DNA from 2 places in the Amycolatopsis sp. NPDC114505 genome. Region 1 is predicted to be linked to the other one. Evidence: predicted binding sites of a transcription regulator. Region 1 holds the regulator's gene; the other holds the start of a gene.

What was found. Region 1 encodes HspR, which represses chaperone genes until heat shock. Its sites were predicted from a motif close to ANNTTGAGTNNNNNNNACTCAANNT; they were not measured.
Region 2: the regulator HspR is predicted to act here: its motif matches at 4,508-4,532, upstream of lon (endopeptidase La).

Annotation. Positions count from the first base shown of each region.
Region 1 is NZ_JBVKDV010000001.1:1,437,861-1,446,017, reverse strand. It holds gene ACZ7OU_RS07295 (DUF305 domain-containing protein) at 1-125, shown strand, start outside; gene ACZ7OU_RS07290 (ABC-F family ATP-binding cassette domain-containing protein) at 403-1,953, shown strand; gene ACZ7OU_RS07285 (heat shock protein transcriptional repressor HspR) at 2,006-2,431, opposite strand; gene dnaJ (molecular chaperone DnaJ) at 2,437-3,609, opposite strand; gene grpE (nucleotide exchange factor GrpE) at 3,646-4,353, opposite strand; gene dnaK (molecular chaperone DnaK) at 4,350-6,221, opposite strand; gene ACZ7OU_RS07265 (alpha/beta hydrolase) at 6,401-7,843, opposite strand; gene ACZ7OU_RS07260 (hypothetical protein) at 7,911-8,144, opposite strand.
Region 2 is NZ_JBVKDV010000001.1:609,805-617,961, forward strand. It holds gene ACZ7OU_RS03080 (putative bifunctional diguanylate cyclase/phosphodiesterase) at 1-2,344, opposite strand, end outside; gene ACZ7OU_RS03085 (GNAT family N-acetyltransferase) at 2,583-3,521, shown strand; gene ACZ7OU_RS03090 (SAM-dependent methyltransferase) at 3,592-4,446, shown strand; gene lon (endopeptidase La) at 4,547-6,949, shown strand; tRNA gene ACZ7OU_RS03100 (tRNA-Tyr) at 7,062-7,144, opposite strand; gene ACZ7OU_RS03105 (YajQ family cyclic di-GMP-binding protein) at 7,263-7,754, shown strand; gene ACZ7OU_RS03110 (hypothetical protein) at 8,072-8,157, shown strand, end outside.

The DNA.
Region 1 (8,157 bases):
TCGAGCTGGCCCAGACGGAGAACGGAGCGGGCGGCGGCGTCAACGCCCAGTCCCGTGACCTGGCCCGGCGGGTCATCGAGTCGAGGAACGCCGAGGTCAAGCAGCTGTTGAACTTCAAGGTGTGACGTCCCCGCGGCCCCGGGGTGCGACCGCGAGCAGCCTCCTGCCGAGCTGCTCGCGGTCGCGCGTTCGCTGCCCGCCTCGTGCCGATATATTCGGTTGGCCGCGCTCGCGGGTCGCGTTAGCCTCGTGATCATGACGTTCTCCTTCGCCGTCTTCGCGAGGTTGCGCAGCCGCCGCTGACGGCGGCGCACCGATCTCCTTTCCCTGCCCGCCGTTCCGGCCTTCGCCGGGCGGCCGCTCTCGTGCTGCCCGGCTCCCTCCAGAGCTGCGGAGCATCCCTTGAATTCCCCTCTACTCGACCACGCCCACCTGCGCGCGGAGCACGTCGGCGTCACGCTCGGCTCCCGCCGCGTCCTGCACGACGTGAGCGTCACCGTTTCGGCCCGGTCGCGGCTGGCGATCGTCGGCGAGAACGGGCGCGGCAAGACCACGCTGCTGCACGTCCTCGCCGGGCTCCGGGCGCCCGACCACGGCACCGTCCACCGGACGGGCACGGTCGGCGTCGCGCGGCAGGCGCTGCCGTTCCGGTCCGGCGAAACCGTCGGCACGCTGACCACCGAGGCACTGCGCGACGTCGATGAGGCCTTGCGAGCACTCGACGCGGCGGTTTCCGACTTCGACGAAGACCACTACGCCGCCGCGCTGGAAGCGGCGACCCGCCTCGACGCCTGGGACGCCGAACGTCGCGTCGACATCGCGCTCGAAGCCCTCGGCGCGTGCGCCGACCGGACCCGCGAACTGGGCACGCTCTCGGTCGGGCAGCGCTACCGCGTGCGGCTGGCCTGCCTGCTCGGCGCGCGGCACGACTTCCTGCTGCTCGACGAGCCCGGCAACCACCTCGACGCCGACGGCCTCGCATTTCTCACTGACCGCCTGCGCGGCCACGACGGCGGCGTCGCGCTGGTCAGCCACGACCGTGCGCTGCTCGGCGACGTCGCGACCGAGTTCCTCGACCTCGACCCCAGCCAGGACGGCCGTCCGCGCAGCTACGCGGGTGGCTACCAGGCCTGGCAGGACGGCCGCCGGCGCGACCGCGAACGTTGGACGCAGGAGTTCGAGGAACAACAGGACACGCATCGGCAGCTGACGCTCGCGGTGACGCAGGCGCGCGACCGGCTCAGCACCGGCTGGCGGCCGGACAAGGGCACCGGACGGCACCAGCGCCAGTCCCGCGCACCCGGCGTCGTCCAGGCGCTCAACCGGGAGCGGGCGGCGCTGGAGGCCCACCGCGTGACCGTGCCCGAGCCGCCGTTGTCGTTGCGGTGGCCCGATCTCGGCTCCGGCGCTCAAGCGCTGGTCCGCCTGCACGACGTCGGCGTCGCCGGCCGTCTCGCCGGCCCGGTGACGCTCTCCCTCGACCGCGGCGACCGGCTGCTCGTGACAGGCGAGAACGGCGCGGGCAAGTCGACGCTGCTGTCGGCGCTCGCCGGCGAGCTCACGCCGACGACGGGATCGGTCCGGCACCTGCCCGGCGCGAAGGTGGCCTTGATCGGCCAGGAAGTCCCGGCGTGGCCGGAAGAGCTCACCGCTCGCCGGCTGTTCGAGCGAGCGGGTGTCCCGGTTTCGGCCATGGGCCTGCTCGACTCGGAAGCCCTGCGGACAACGATCGGCCGCATGTCCCAGGGGCAGCAGCGGCGGCTCGACCTGGCCCTGCGGCTGGCCGGACGCCCGGACGTCCTCGTCTTCGACGAGCCGACCAACCACCTGTCGGCGGTGCTCGTCGAGGAGCTGACCGAGGCTCTGCTCGAGACCCCGGCGGCGGTGGTCGTGGCGACGCACGACCGCCGGATGCTGACGGATCTCGCGACCTGGCCCCAGCTGGTCCTCTGACGCACGAAGGCCTCCCCGGTCACCCGGGGAGGCCTTCGGTACGTCGGAAACGTCAGCGGCGCTTGGGACGCCAGACCACCATCGCGGTCTGCGGCTTGAGCGGCACCAGGTCCCGGCGGTAGGACGCGTGCGCCGCCGCCGCGGCCTGTTCGCCCGCGACGTAAGCCGCGGCCAGCTCTTCGGTCAGCTCCGCGAGCCGGGCCCGCAGCGCGTCGACCTGGTTCTCCAGCTCGATGATCCGCTTGATGCCGGCCAGGTTGACGCCGTCTTCCTGCGACAGGCGCTGGACTTCGCGCAGCAGCGCGATGTCCCGCATCGAGTAGCGCCGCCCGCCACCGGAAGTGCGGCCCGGGGAAACCAGGCCCTGCCGGTCGTAGGTGCGCAACGTCTGAGCGTGCATCCCCGCGAGCTGTGCCGCCACCGAGATGACGAACACCGGGGTCTCTTCGTCGCCTTCCTGAGGGATCCCGCCGAACATCCCACTCACCTGCCTTCGAGCAGCTCGGTGATCTCGGGCCGGGGGTCGTGCCCGGCCATCGACTCGGCGTACGCCTGCAGTGCTTCGCGCGCCTTGTCGTCCAGTTTGGCGGGAATCGCCGCGGTGAGGGTGACGAGCAGATCACCTTGCGAGCCGTCACGCTTGGCGATGCCCTTGCCGCGCACGCGCAACACCCGTCCGCTGGCGGTACCCGGCGGCACCTTGAGCGAGACCTTGCCCTCGAGCGTCGGCACCGTGATCGTGGTGCCGAGCGTGAGTTCGGTGAAGTCGACCGGCACGGTGATCGTCAGGTCGAGCCCCTTGCGCCCGAACAGCGCGTGCGGGGCCACGTGCACCCGGACGTACAGATCGCCCGCCTGCGCGCCACCCCGGCCCGGCTCGCCCTGGCCGGCCAGCCGGATCCGCTGGTCGTCGTCGACGCCCGACGGGATCCGGACGGTCAGCGTGCGAGTCCGCGTGCTGACCCCTTCGCCGCCGCACTCGGGGCACGGGTCGTCGATGATCTGCCCGCGCCCACGGCAGTCGCGGCACGGCTCCGAGAACGCGAACGCGCCCTGGCTGCGGCTGACCAGCCCGGACCCGGAACAGGTCGGGCAGGTCCGCGGCGAGGTGCCCGGCTTCGCGCCGTTGCCACCGCACGTCGAACAGGTCGCCGGGCTCGACAGCCGCAGCGGCAGGGTCGCGCCCTTGACCGCCTCGGTGAAGTCGATCCTGACGTCCGTCTCGACGTCGGCCCCGCGCTGCGGCCGGTTGGCCGTCGCGCCCGCCGTCGTGCGGCCGCGGCCGAACAGCCCGCCGAGGATGTCGCCGAGCCCGCCGAAGCCGCCCTGCTGGTTGGCACCGGCCTGGCCGAAGATGTCGCCGACGTCGAAGCTGCCGGTACCGCCGCCACCGGGGAAGTTGAACCCGCCCCCGGCGCCGCCGAACAGCCGCCGCGCCTCGTCGTACTCCTTGCGCTTGCTCGCGTCGGAGAGCACGCCGTAGGCCTCGGAGACCGCCTTGAACTTCTGCTCCGCCTGCGCGTTGCCGGCGTTCGCGTCCGGGTGGTTCTCCTTGGCCAGCTTGCGGTAGGCCTTCTTGATCTCGTCCTGGGTGGCGTCGGAGGAGACGCCCAGTTCACGGTAGAAGTCCTTGCCGACCCATTCCCGAGCACTCATCGGGCGCCTCCTCCTTCCAGTCGAACCGGATGTTGCTTACTGCTGCTGGTCATCGAGTCCGCCGCCGAGCGGCAGCTCGCCACCGACGGGCGGGTGCTCCGCCGGGCCGCCTGGCTCGTGGTCGGTGACCCCGACCAGCGCCGCCCGCAGCACCCGGTCGCCGAAGCGGTAGCCGCGACGCATGACCACGGTCACCGTCGGGCCCGCCACCTCCGGCGAGGTGTTGTGCTGCACGGCCTCGTGCACGCTCGGGTCGAAGGCTTCGCCCTCGCTGCCGAACGACTCGAGCCCCGCGCGCTGCAGGCCGCTGATCAGCTTGTCGCCGACGGCCTTGAACGCCCCGGTGAGGTCGCCGTGCTGCTCGGCCCGCTCGAGGTCGTCGAGCAGCGGCAGCAGGTCGTTCACCACCGTCGCCTTGGCCCCGAGCACGACCGCCTCGCGGTCACGCTCGACCCGCTTGCGGTAGTTGGCGTACTCCGCCTGCAGGCGCTGGAGGTCGGCGGTGCGCTCGGCCAGCTCCTTCTCGACGTCGGAGAAAACCGACACCGAGTCGTCCACAATGGACTCGCCAAGCGAGGGGCCCGCGTGTTCCACGGGCGCGTCCTCCGGCTCCGGCGCGGCGTGGGCCGGACCGGGCGGGCGAACCTGCCCGGTCTGGGGGTCCACCCGCCGCCGATCCCGCACGACCACCGGCTCCTCGGGGCCGCGGCCCTGGTTCTCGGATTCGTCGTAGCTGTGGGTCACTTCTTTTCGTCCTCTTCGACGATCTCGGCGTCCACCACGTCATCGGCCTTGGCCTGGCCGCCGGCCGCACCGGCGTCGCCACCGGCCGCACCCGAAGCTCCGGCCGCACCGGCTGCCGCATCGGCGTTCGCGTTGGCGTACAGGGCGGTGCCCAGCTCCTGCGAAGCGGTGTTCAGCTTCTCGATCGACTCACGGATCTTCGCCGAGTCGGTGCCCTTGAGCGCCTCGTTCGACTCGTCGATCGCGGACTTGACCTTGGCCTTGAGGTCCTCGGGCAGCTTGTCGTCGTTGTCCTTGAGGAACTTCTCGGTCTGGTAGACCAGCGTCTCGGCCTGGTTGCGGGTCTCGGCCTCTTCGCGACGGGTCTTGTCCTCCTCGGCGTGCGCCTCGGCGTCCTTGACCATCCGCTCGATGTCGTCCTTCGGCAGCGCGGAGCCACCGGTGATCGTCATCGACTGCTCCTTGTTCGTGCCCAGGTCCTTCGCCAGGACGTGCACGATGCCGTTCGCGTCGATGTCGAAGGTGACCTCGATCTGCGGCACGCCACGCGGGGCGGGCGGGAGACCGGTCAGCTCGAACATGCCGAGCTTCTTGTTGTGCGCGGCGATCTCGCGCTCACCCTGGAACACCTGGATCTGCACCGACGGCTGGTTGTCGTCCGCGGTGGAGAAGATCTCCGAACGCTTGGTCGGGATCGTGGTGTTGCGCTCGATGAGCTTGGTGAAGACGCCACCCTTGGTCTCGATGCCCAGCGACAGCGGCGTGACGTCCAGCAGCAGGACGTCCTTGACCTCGCCCTTCAGGACACCGGCCTGCAGCGCCGCGCCGACCGCCACGACCTCGTCCGGGTTCACGCCCTTGTTCGGCTCGCGGCCGCCGGTCAGCTCCTTGACCAGGTCCGACACGGCCGGCATGCGGGTGGAACCACCGACGAGCACGACGTGGTCGATGTCGCCGACGGCGATGTTCGCGTCGCGGATCACGTTGTTGAACGGGTTGCGGGTGCGCTCGAGCAGGTCCGAGGTGATCTTCTGGAACTCGGCGCGGGAGAGCTGCTCGTCGAGGAACAGCGGGTTCTTGTCGGCGTCGACCGTGATGTACGGCAGGTTGATGCCGGCCGAGTTCGAGCTGGACAGCTCGATCTTCGCCTTCTCCGCGGCCTCACGGATGCGCTGCAGCGCCATCTTGTCCTTGGTGAGGTCGATGCCGTTCGTGGCCTTGAACTTGTCGACCAGCCACTTGACGATGCGCTCGTCCCAGTCGTCGCCACCGAGGTGGTTGTCACCGGAGGTCGCGCGGACCTCGACGACGCCCTCGCCGATCTCCAGCAGCGAGACGTCGAACGTGCCGCCACCGAGGTCGAAGACCAGGATGGTCTGTTCCTTCTCGCCCTTGTCCAGGCCGTACGCCAGCGCGGCGGCGGTCGGCTCGTTGACGATGCGGAGCACGTTCAGGCCGGCGATCTGCCCGGCCTCCTTCGTCGCCTGCCGCTGCGCGTCCTCGAAGTACGCCGGGACGGTGATCACCGCGTCGGTGATGGTCTCGCCCAGGTACGCCTCGGCATCGCGCTTGAGCTTCATCAGCACGCGGGCGCTGATCTCCTGCGACGTGTAGTTCTTGCCGTCGATCTCGGTCTTCCAGTCGGTGCCGATGTGCCGCTTCACGGACCTGATCGTCCGGTCGACGTTCGTCACCGCCTGGTTCTTCGCCGGCTGACCGGTCAGCACTTCGCCGTTCTTGGCGAAGGCGACGATCGACGGGGTGGTCCGGGAGCCTTCGGAGTTGGCGATGACCGTCGGCTCGCCGCCCTCAAGGACGGCTACGACCGAGTTGGTCGTGCCGAGGTCGATGCCGACCGCTCGCGCCATGGTGCTTTCCTCCTGTGTAAGCCTGCTATGTACGTGACCTGCACGTTCTTCCTCGCCTTGAGCGAGGCTCTGGCAAGTTTAGTCGGGCCTTCGTGCGTCTCGTCAAGTCGTACTTGAGCCGACTGCACTCAACCTTCGTAACCAGCCTAACGAGCCGGTCCGGGTTCTTGTTCCCGGGTTCAGCGGCAGATCTGGCCCGAAGCGGGTGTGACCCCACTCACCAGGTAGTCCACCTCGGCCGCGCGGGCGCACGCGGAGTTGAACAACCCCGTGTGACCGTCGTCGGTACGGGTCAGCAGGGCCGCTCCGTCGATGCTCGCCGCCAGGCCGCGGGCCCAGGCCAACGGCGTCGCCGGGTCGTGGGCGCCGCCGACCACCAGGATCGGCGGGGCGCCGTGGACCGGGTGCGGCTGTGGTGGGTTCTTCGCCGGGACCGGCCAGCCCGTGCAGCCACTGGTGAAGTCCCAGAACTCCGAGTACCGCCAGCTGTGCGGCGCCACCGCGCGCAGCAGCCCGGCCAGCGCGCCCATGTCCGCCGGACCGGTGAACGGCGACGGGAAGTCGTGGCAGCCGATCGCCCGGTAAGCCCCGTAGATCGGGGAGAGGAACTGGTTCCGCTCGGTCAGCCCCCTGGCGTCGGGGAACTCACCGCCGGCCGCGGCCAGCGCCTTGCCCAGCGCCGGCCACTCCGCCCGGATGTAGAGGTGGTTGTAGACGCCCGCCGAGATCTCGTCGGCTGTCGCCGGGCGGCCCAGGTCGCTCGCCCACACCGAGCCGCGCGCCGCCCGGGCCACGACGTCGTCGTAGAAGTGCAGGACATCGCGCCCCCGCAAGGCGCAGTCGGCGGAACCGCGGCACCAGTCCGCGAACCGGACCAGCGCGTCTTCGGTCGCCGCGGCCTCTTCGAGGATCGCCTGACACAGCGGCCGGGCGTGGTCGACGGCACCGTCGAGCACCATCGTCCGCACTCGCCCGGGGTGCCTCGACGCGTAGACCGCACCCAGTTCGGTGCCGTACGACAGACCCAGCCACGAGATCCTCGGCTCGCCGAGGGCCGCGCGGATCGTCTCGATGTCTTCGGCCGCGCTCTGCGTGTCCGCGTTCGCCAGCAACGGCCCGGTCCGGGCCAGGCAGTCCTCGCCCGCCGCGCGGTTGTGCGCCACCAGCGCCTCGAACGCCGGCCGCGTCGACGGGAACCGGTCGAGCGCCGGGTCGAACAACGTCGCCGGGTCGCACGTGATGCGTGGCGTGCTGAACCAGTCGCCGCGCGGGTCGAAGCCCACGACGTCGAACCGCTGCCGCAGCCGCGCGAGGTCCGGCGAGGCGAGCCCGCCGAACTGCACGAACCCGACGCCGGAACCGCCTGGCCCGCCCGGGTTCACCAGCAGTGAGCCGATCCGCCGGCCCGGTTCGAGCGCGGGCAACCGGACCAGCGCGAGCCGCGCCGACCCCAGCTCTGGTCGCGCGTGGTCGATCGGCACGTCGACCGTCGCGCATTCGGCTGTCGGCTCCTGCGGCGTCGCACATGCGTGCCACGCAAGCGAAGACGCCGCGGCGACGGCCGGTACCGCCGCCATGACCACGACCGCCGCGATGACCGCGGCGACCCGGCGCACGTCCATGATCTTGTTCCTCCCCCTGCACGCCGGCTTTCGGCGTGCACCCTTCCTAACAGCGACCACCGACGGTTCAGGAGCGGTGGCCGGTCCAGGAAGAAAGGAAGAAATCCGAGTTTCCTTGCTGCACAACGACTTCGGCCGGAGTACCGACCCAGGAAGTCACTCGATAGTGGGAATCCGCGGCGACCGGCACCCCCTGCGCCGGCGCCGCGGACCCCTCCCCCCGGGTGAACCCCACGACGCCGAACATCGCGATGGCCCCCAGCAGCGCGGCCGCCAGCACGCGCCGTTCGATCTTGACCATGGTGAAAAGCCCC
Region 2 (8,157 bases), 830 kb from region 1:
GCTGCCGCAGGTAGGCCAGCGACGAGTAGCCGGTGCCGAAGTCGTCCACCGCCAGCGTGATGCCCAGCGAGTGCAGCTCGCGCAGGATCGGCAGCGCCTTCTGCGGGTCGGACATCACGCCGGACTCGGTCAGCTCGAACGTCAGCAGCTCCGGCGGGATGCCGACGCGCTCCAGCTCGCGGGCCACCTTGTTCGGGAAGTCCTCGTCGGCCAGGTTGCGCACCGACAGGTTGACCGCCACCGAGATCCGCAGGCCCTCGTCGAGCCACTTGCGGCAGCGCTTGAGCGCCTCGCCGAGCACGAACGACGTCAGCACGCCGATCAGGCCGGCCGCCTCGATGGCCGGGACGAACTCGTCCGGGCCGAGCCGGCCGAACTCCGGGTGCACCCAGCGGACCAGCGCCTCGACGCCCTGGACCTGGCGGTTCGGCAGGGTGATCTTGGGCTGGTAGTGCACGCTGACCTGGCCGTCCTCGAGGGACTGCCGGAACTGGGTGACCATCTGGAAGCGGCGCAGGAAGATCTGGCCCATGCTCGGCACGTAGCCGCGGACCTCTTCGCCGCCCTTGGTAGCGCGAACAGCAACGTCGGCGCGCTGGAGCAGGCCTTCGATGTCGACGACGTCGCCGGACTCCTCGGGCGTCGTCGTCGCGTAGCCGATCATCGCGTTCGCCTCGACCGAAAGCCGGTCCACCGGGTACGGCGCGGAAAGCTCCTCGCGCAGCCGTTCTGCCGCCGCGTGGGCGTCCTCGGGCGGGCAGCCGACGAGCAGCGCCGCGAACGACGCGCCTTCGAGGCGGGCGAGCGGGACGTCGGGGCCGAGCGCGTCGCGGATGCGGCGGCCGGCGGCGATCACCATCCGGTCGGCCCAGGCGTAGCCCAGCGCGTCGCTGACCGTCGAGAAGACGTCGAGGTCGATGCGCAGCACCACGGCGTTCGCGAAGTCGCGCAACGGTTCCTTCGCCACCTGCCGGAAGCCCGGCCGGTTGAGGTGCCCGGTGAGCGGGTCGTGGTAGGCGTCGTGGCGCAGGGTCGCGAGCAGCCGCCGGTTGTCCAGCGACGTCGCGAGGTGGCTGGCCATCGTGCCGAGCAGCTGGACGTCGTACTTGCCGAACCCGCGCCAGCGGGACAGCCGGTCGTGCGCCTCGACGACGCCGAGCAGCTGGTTCGCGCTGCGCAGCGGCACGACGAGCGCCTCCTGCGCGCCGCGGTCGAGCAGCGCCGCGCGGACGTCGGGGTTGGCCTCGGTGATCCGGAAGTGCCGGACGTGCGCGCCGGGCAGGCGCAGCAGCGGGTCGTCGGCGGCCGGGTCGGCGGGCGGCAGGTCGTCGCCGGCGACGACCACGCGCATGGTGTCCTTCGGCTCGAGCCGGAGTCTCAGCACGACGCGGCCCGCGGCCAGCTGGTCCTTGATGCGCTCGGCGATCGTGGCCCACTCGCGGACGTCGACGCCGCCGACGAGCTCGTCCGCGCGACTGGCCGGACGCGCCGCCGCCTGCTGGCCGGAGCGGGCCACCATCAGGCTGACGTCGGAGAGCGCCTCCATGTCCCGCTGCTCGCGCAGCAGGTCGGAGTAGGCCCAGTACAGCGCGGTCAAGCCGAGGAAGACGGCGAGCACCAGCGGCCACGCCTTGGGCGTGTTCGAGATGACGAGGTAGCCGGAGAGGCCGACCGACGCGTTGACGAAGCCGACGACCAGGATCCGCGCGGTGAGCCGGACCGCGGTGCTGACCCGCATGCGGCGGCGCAGGACGCGCACCGCGGCCAGCGCGAGCAGCGTGCTCACCAGCGGCGCGGTGAGCGTGCCGGCCAGCGCGGCGACCCACGGGATCTTGTCGCCGACGCCCGCGCCGACGGCGTACTTGACCAGCCCGGCGACCGCGAAGGCGCCGGTGATCTCGAGCAGGAACGCGCCCGCGTTGTAGAGGACGCGGCCGGCGACCTTGCGCGCGAGCAGCGTCCCGATGCCGGCGACGAGGTGCGCGGCCAGCACGACCTCGAACGGCGCGACGAAGAACCCGATGACGAGCGGGATCTCGGTGAAGGAGATGGTCCACGAGATGCCGCTGCGGACGTCGACGTTGATGCCGAGCTGCTCGGCGAGCAGGAACGCGACCGCGAGCACCGGCCCGATCCACAGCAGCCTGCTGTCCCAGTGGAACGGCAGCCAGGACCCGACGGCGAACGCGGCGACGAGCCCGATGCTCAGGACGGCGAAGGTGTACGCGCGGAACCGGCGCTCGTCGGTGCGAGCTTCGACGGAAACGGGCGGTGTCCCGGAAGCGGCTCCCGGCCCGGGCTGCGCCTGTGCGACGGCGTCGCCGTGGGCGTTGGTGTCCGGCATCCGACCTTCCCTCCCGGCTTGTCCACCGGTGCTGATCCGTGACTTCGGGTGTGGACAAGGGCCATACCGTACCCCGTAGGGCGTACCCGCGTCCCTTTCGAGACAGTAGGAGATCACCCCAGGGTTAACAATGCCTCGATGGCGCTGACCTGCGTGGACCAAGGGGTGAAACATTGGGGGGTGGCGAGCAGGGGTGGTTCTCTTCGCACGCCAGTCCGGGTAGCGCTTCAATGTGCCCATGCACAGCGACGTGATTGCCACCGACCACGCGGCGCGGCTCGCGGCGGCGGATCCCCTGCTCCCCGGTTCCTCTCCCTTCGAAGCGGCCGAAAGCGCCGCGGTGCTGGAGGTCTCGACCGCCGGTTCGGCCGCGTCCGGGCTGGCCTCCCGCATCCAGGTCGACCAGGACGCCCCGAACGCGCCGTGGCGGGCGCTGACCGAGCACCGGCTCGACCTCCAGCTCGCCGGCCCGCAGCCCGCGGCCGTCCTCGACGCCCTCCTCACCCGATGGGATGAACATCTGCGCGCGGTCGCCGAGCGCGGCGACACCGAGACCGCGGCGATCGTGCCGCGCGCCAGCCGGGACGCCGCCGGCACGCGGGAAATGCTGCACCACGGTTTCGCGCCGCTGCGCGTGATCGCGGTCCGCCCGGCCGAGCGGATGGACCCGGTGGGCCCGCGCGGCACACCCGGCGTCAAGATCCGCCGCGCCGAGCCCGGCGACCTCGAGACCGTCGTCTCGCTGGGACTCGAACTGCACTCCTTCGACGCGCAGTACGGCACGGTCAACCTGCGCAAGGGCGTCGAGGACATCATGGCCAAGGACCTGGCCGAGCAGCTGAACCGCCCGGAACCGCCACTGTGGATCGCCGAGCTGTACGGCCGTCCGCTCGGCATGGTGAACGTCCAGCACCCGGGCGAGACCGGCTGGATCAGCGACCGCGTCGCGGCGGACCGCGTCGGCTACCTGTCGTCGCTGGCCGTCGCGAAGGAGGCGCGGTCGTCCGGTGTCGGTACCGCGCTGGCCACCCACGCCCACCACGTCCTGGACGAAGAGGGCGCCGACGTCGTCCTCCTGCACCACGCGGCGGCGAACCCGCTGTCGACGCCGTTCTGGTACGCGCAGGGGTACCGCCCGCTGTGGACGTACTGGCAGCGTCGACCAGCCGTTCGGTGAACGACTGGCGGATTACCCCTGGTCTCGAGTCCTTATAGGCTGGCTCCCGGAGCAGCGAGGGGAGCCGGAAGTGACCGATCAGCGGGATTCCGCGCCGAGAGCACCCGAAGGCGTCGACACCGAGAAGCCGTCCGCGGCCCGGATCTACGACTGGTACCTGGGCGGCACGCAGAACTGGGCCGTGGACCGCGAGTTCGGCCGGCGCATGGAGCAGCAGTGGCCGCTGGTGCGCCCCGGCTCGAAGCAGAACCGCGAGTTCATGAACCGCGCGGTGCGGGCGGCGCTGCGGGCCGGCATCCGGCAGTTCATCGACCTCGGCTCCGGCGTCCCGACGGCCGGCAACGTGCACGAGGTCGTCGAGGCCGAGCTGCCCGAGGACCACGACGCGACGGTCGTGTACGTCGACTACGAGCCGGTCGCGGTCGCGCACGCGACGCTGATCCTCGAAGAGGAGGCGGCGACGGACTGGGCGGGCATCGTCCAGGCCGACATGCGCGACGCGAAGGCCGTGCTGCGCGCCGAAGAGACGAAGCGGCTCATCGACTTCTCGAAGCCCGTCTGCCTGATGATGATGGCGGTGCTGCACTTCGTCGGTCCGGACGACGACCCGATCGGCCTGCTCAAGGCGTACCGGGACAAGCTCGCGCCCGGGAGCTGGCTCGCGATCTCGCAGATGAGCGAGGGCGACGGGACCGGCGAGACCCTGGCCGGGCTGCGTTGGTTCGTCGAGCAGTACCGCAAGACGAGCAACCCGGTGTGGCTGCGCGACCGCGAGGAGATCGAGCCGCTGTTCGGCGACTGGCCGCTGCTCGAACCGGGCATCGTGCACCTGCCGGACTGGCGGCCCGACCGGAAGCTGAACGCGCTGGAGGCGGAGGCCCGTCCGTACGCGTGGTGCGGTATCGGAGTGAAGCCAGGCCGCTGACCTGCGGTTTCCCTGATCGCTGTGGGCGAACGCACCATCGGAAACAAACGCACCCATCGGAGAGTTGAGCTAGGCAGACTCAACTACACGAGGAGTGCACATGTCCGACACCCGCCTCCTGCCCGTGCTCCCGCTCGATGACGACGTCGTGCTGCCGGGCATGGTCGTCCCGCTCGACCTCACCGACACCGAGACGCGAGCCGCGGTGGAGTCCGCCCAGGCCAACACGCCCAGCCAGGCGTCGTTCCCCGGCATCCGGTCGACCGGCACCACCAAGGCCGAGGTCCTCATCGTCCCGCGCGTCCACGGCGAATACGCCGAGTTCGGCACCGTCGCGACGGTCGAGCGCATCGGCCGCGTGCCCGACGGCAAGGCCGCCGTCCTGCTGCGCGGCACCTCCCGCGCGGTCGTCGGCCGGATGGCCGACGGACCCGGCGCGGCCCGCTGGGTGCACGCCGAAGACGCCACCGAGACCACGGACGACCGGACCGCGCAGCTCGCGGCCGAGTACAAGGCCGTCGTCATCTCGGTCCTCCAGCAGCGCGGCGGCTGGCAGCTGATCGACGCCGTCCAGCAGGTCGAAGACCCTTCCGCGGTCGCCGACCTGTCCGGCAACGCGCCGTACCTCGACACCGAGCAGAAGCTCGAGCTGCTGACCGCGCTCGACGTCAGCGCACGCCTGGAGAAGGCGCTCGAGTGGAGCAAGGAGCACCTCGCCGAGCTCGAGGTGACCGACACGATCCGCAAGGACGTCGCCGAGGGTATGGAGAAGCAGCAGAAGGAGTTCCTGCTGCGCCGCCAGCTCGAGGCCATCCGCAAGGAGCTCGGCGAGCTCGACGGCACCACTGACGAGACGGACTACCGCGCCCGCGTCGAAGGCGCCGAGCTGCCTGACGCCGTCAAGAAGGCCGCGCTGGCCGAGGTGGACAAGCTGGACCGCACGTCCGAGCAGTCCCCCGAGGGCGGCTGGATCCGCACCTGGCTGGACACCGTCCTGGAGCTGCCCTGGAACGAGCGCACCGAGGACAGCTACGACATCGCCGCGGCGAGGGCCGTCCTGGATGCCGACCACGCCGGTCTCGACGACGTCAAGGAACGCATCATCGAGTACTTGGCCGTCCGGAAGCGTCGCGCGGAATCGGGTCTCGGCCCGGTCGGCGGACGTCGTTCCGGCGCGGTGCTCGCCCTCGCGGGCCCTCCCGGGGTCGGCAAGACGTCGCTGGGTGAGTCCGTCGCGAAGGCGATGGGCCGGAAGTTCGTCCGGGTCGCCCTGGGCGGCATCCGCGACGAGGCGGAGATCCGCGGCCACCGCCGCACGTACGTCGGCGCGCTGCCCGGCCGGGTCGTCCGCGCCATCAAGGAAGCCGGCTCGATGAACCCGGTCGTGCTGCTCGACGAGATCGACAAGGTCGGCGCCGACTACCGCGGCGACCCGACGGCGGCGCTGCTCGAAGTGCTGGACCCGGAGCAGAACCACACGTTCCGCGACCACTACCTCGAGGTCGAGCTGGACCTGTCCGACGTCGTGTTCCTGGCGACGGCCAACGCGCTCGAGACGATCCCCGGCCCGCTGCTGGACCGCATGGAGCTCGTCACGCTGGACGGCTACACCGAGCACGAGAAGGTCACCATCGCCCGCGACCACCTGCTCCCCCGCGAGCTGGAGCGAGCCGGCCTGGCCACGGCGGACGTGGTTTTGACGGACGCCGCGTTCAGCCGGATCGCGGCCGAGTACACCCGCGAGGCGGGCGTGCGCGACGTGAACCGGACGATCGCGAAGGTGTTGCGAAAGATCGCGACGAAGGTGGCCTTGGACGAGGTCGCGTTGCCGCTGTCGATCGACGCTCCCGACCTTCCGGACTACCTCGGCCGGCCGCGGCACGTGCCGGAGTCGTCGCTCCCGGCGTCGACCCAGCGGACCGCGACCCCGGGTGTGGCGACGGGCCTGGCGGTGACGGGTGCCGGCGGTGACGTCCTGTACATCGAGGCGTCGCTGGCGGACCAGGAGTCCGGCGCGTCCGGGCTGCAGCTGACCGGCCAGCTCGGCGACGTGATGAAGGAGTCGGTGCAGATCGCGCTGTCCTACCTGCGTTCGCACGGCGCGGAGCTGGAGCTCCCGGTGGGCGACCTGCGCGAGCGCGGCATCCACGTCCACGTCCCGGCGGGCGCGGTCCCGAAGGACGGGCCGTCGGCGGGCGTGACGATGACGACGGCGCTGGCATCGCTGCTCTCGGGCCGGGTGGTCCGCGCGGACGTGGCGATGACGGGCGAGGTCTCCCTGACCGGCCGGGTGCTACCGATCGGCGGCGTGAAGCAGAAGCTGCTGGCGGCCCACCGGGCGGGCATGAAGACGGTGATCATCCCCCAGCGCAACGAGCCGGACCTGGACGACGTCCCGGCCGAGGTGCTGGCCCAGCTGGACGTCCACGCGGTGGCGAACGTCCGCGAGGTCCTCGACCTCGCCTTGACGCCGGCATCGATGCCGGTTTCCCAGGCGGCGTAACCCCGAACGCCGCCCCCTGGACGGCCGGTTTCCCTCTCCCCCAAGGGAAGCCGGCCGTTCTCCCCACAAAAAAGACCCCGTGATCCGAACTCGGATCACGGGGCCTTGACTGTGGCGGGTGAGGGATTCGAACCCCCGTAGGCGTAAGCCAACTGGTTTACAGCCAGTCCCCTTTGGCCACTCGGGTAACCCGCCAGGACCGGTCGTACCGGCCGGAAAGAAGCTTACCCAACGGCTCCCGGTGGGGGTCAACCGGGATACCCGGGGCTAGGCTGGGTGGCCCCTGACTAGCGAGTACGAGGTGTGAGGACACGTGGCGGATCCCTCTTTCGACGTCGTGAGCAAGGTCGACCGCCAGGAGGTCGACAACGCGCTGAACCAGGCGAGCAAGGAGCTGGGCACGCGCTTCGACTTCCGCGGAACGGGCACGACGATCAACTGGTCCGGCGAGGAAGCGATCGCGATCGAGTCCGAGACGGAGGAGCGCGCGCTGGCCGCGGTCGAGGTGTTCAAGGAGAAGCTGATCAAGCGCAGCATCTCGTTGAAGGCGTTCGAAGCGGACGAGCCGGCCCTGTCGGGCAAGATCTACAAGCTCGGCGGCAAGATCATCCAGGGCATCGCCTCGGACAAGGCGAAGCAGATCGCGAAGTTCATCCGCGACGAGGGCCCGAAGGGCGTCCAGGCCCAGATCCAGGGCGACCAGCTGCGGGTGTCGGGCAAGAAGAAGGACCAGCTGCAGGACGTGATCGCCTTGCTGAAGGGCAAGGACTTCGAGATCGCGCTGCAGTTCACCAACTACCGGTGACTTATCGTCGTTGACCTGCGGGTATCTGGGTTCAGATGCCCGCGGGTACAACGTCGGTACAACCGAGCGCGGAGTCGACGAGCGTCCGCGTCTCGCCGTCGCCTGCAGTTCCTCGACGACGAGGCGGTCGTGGTCTCCGCGAGCTACTACCCGCTGTGGCTCGCAGCGGACACTCGCCTTGAGTCGCCCGACGCACTGCCAGAGGGGCCCGACGAGCTGATCGAGTCGCTCGGGCACACATTCTTCCGAGGGGTCGAGGTGTTCAGCGCGCTCATGCCGACCCCGGAGGAGACGAAGCTCCTAACCTCCACGCGGGGATGCCGGTGATGCACATGTGGGACGTCGACTACGACAAGGACGGCAGGCCGCTGCAGGCCGCTCACGACGTCTACGCGGGCGACAA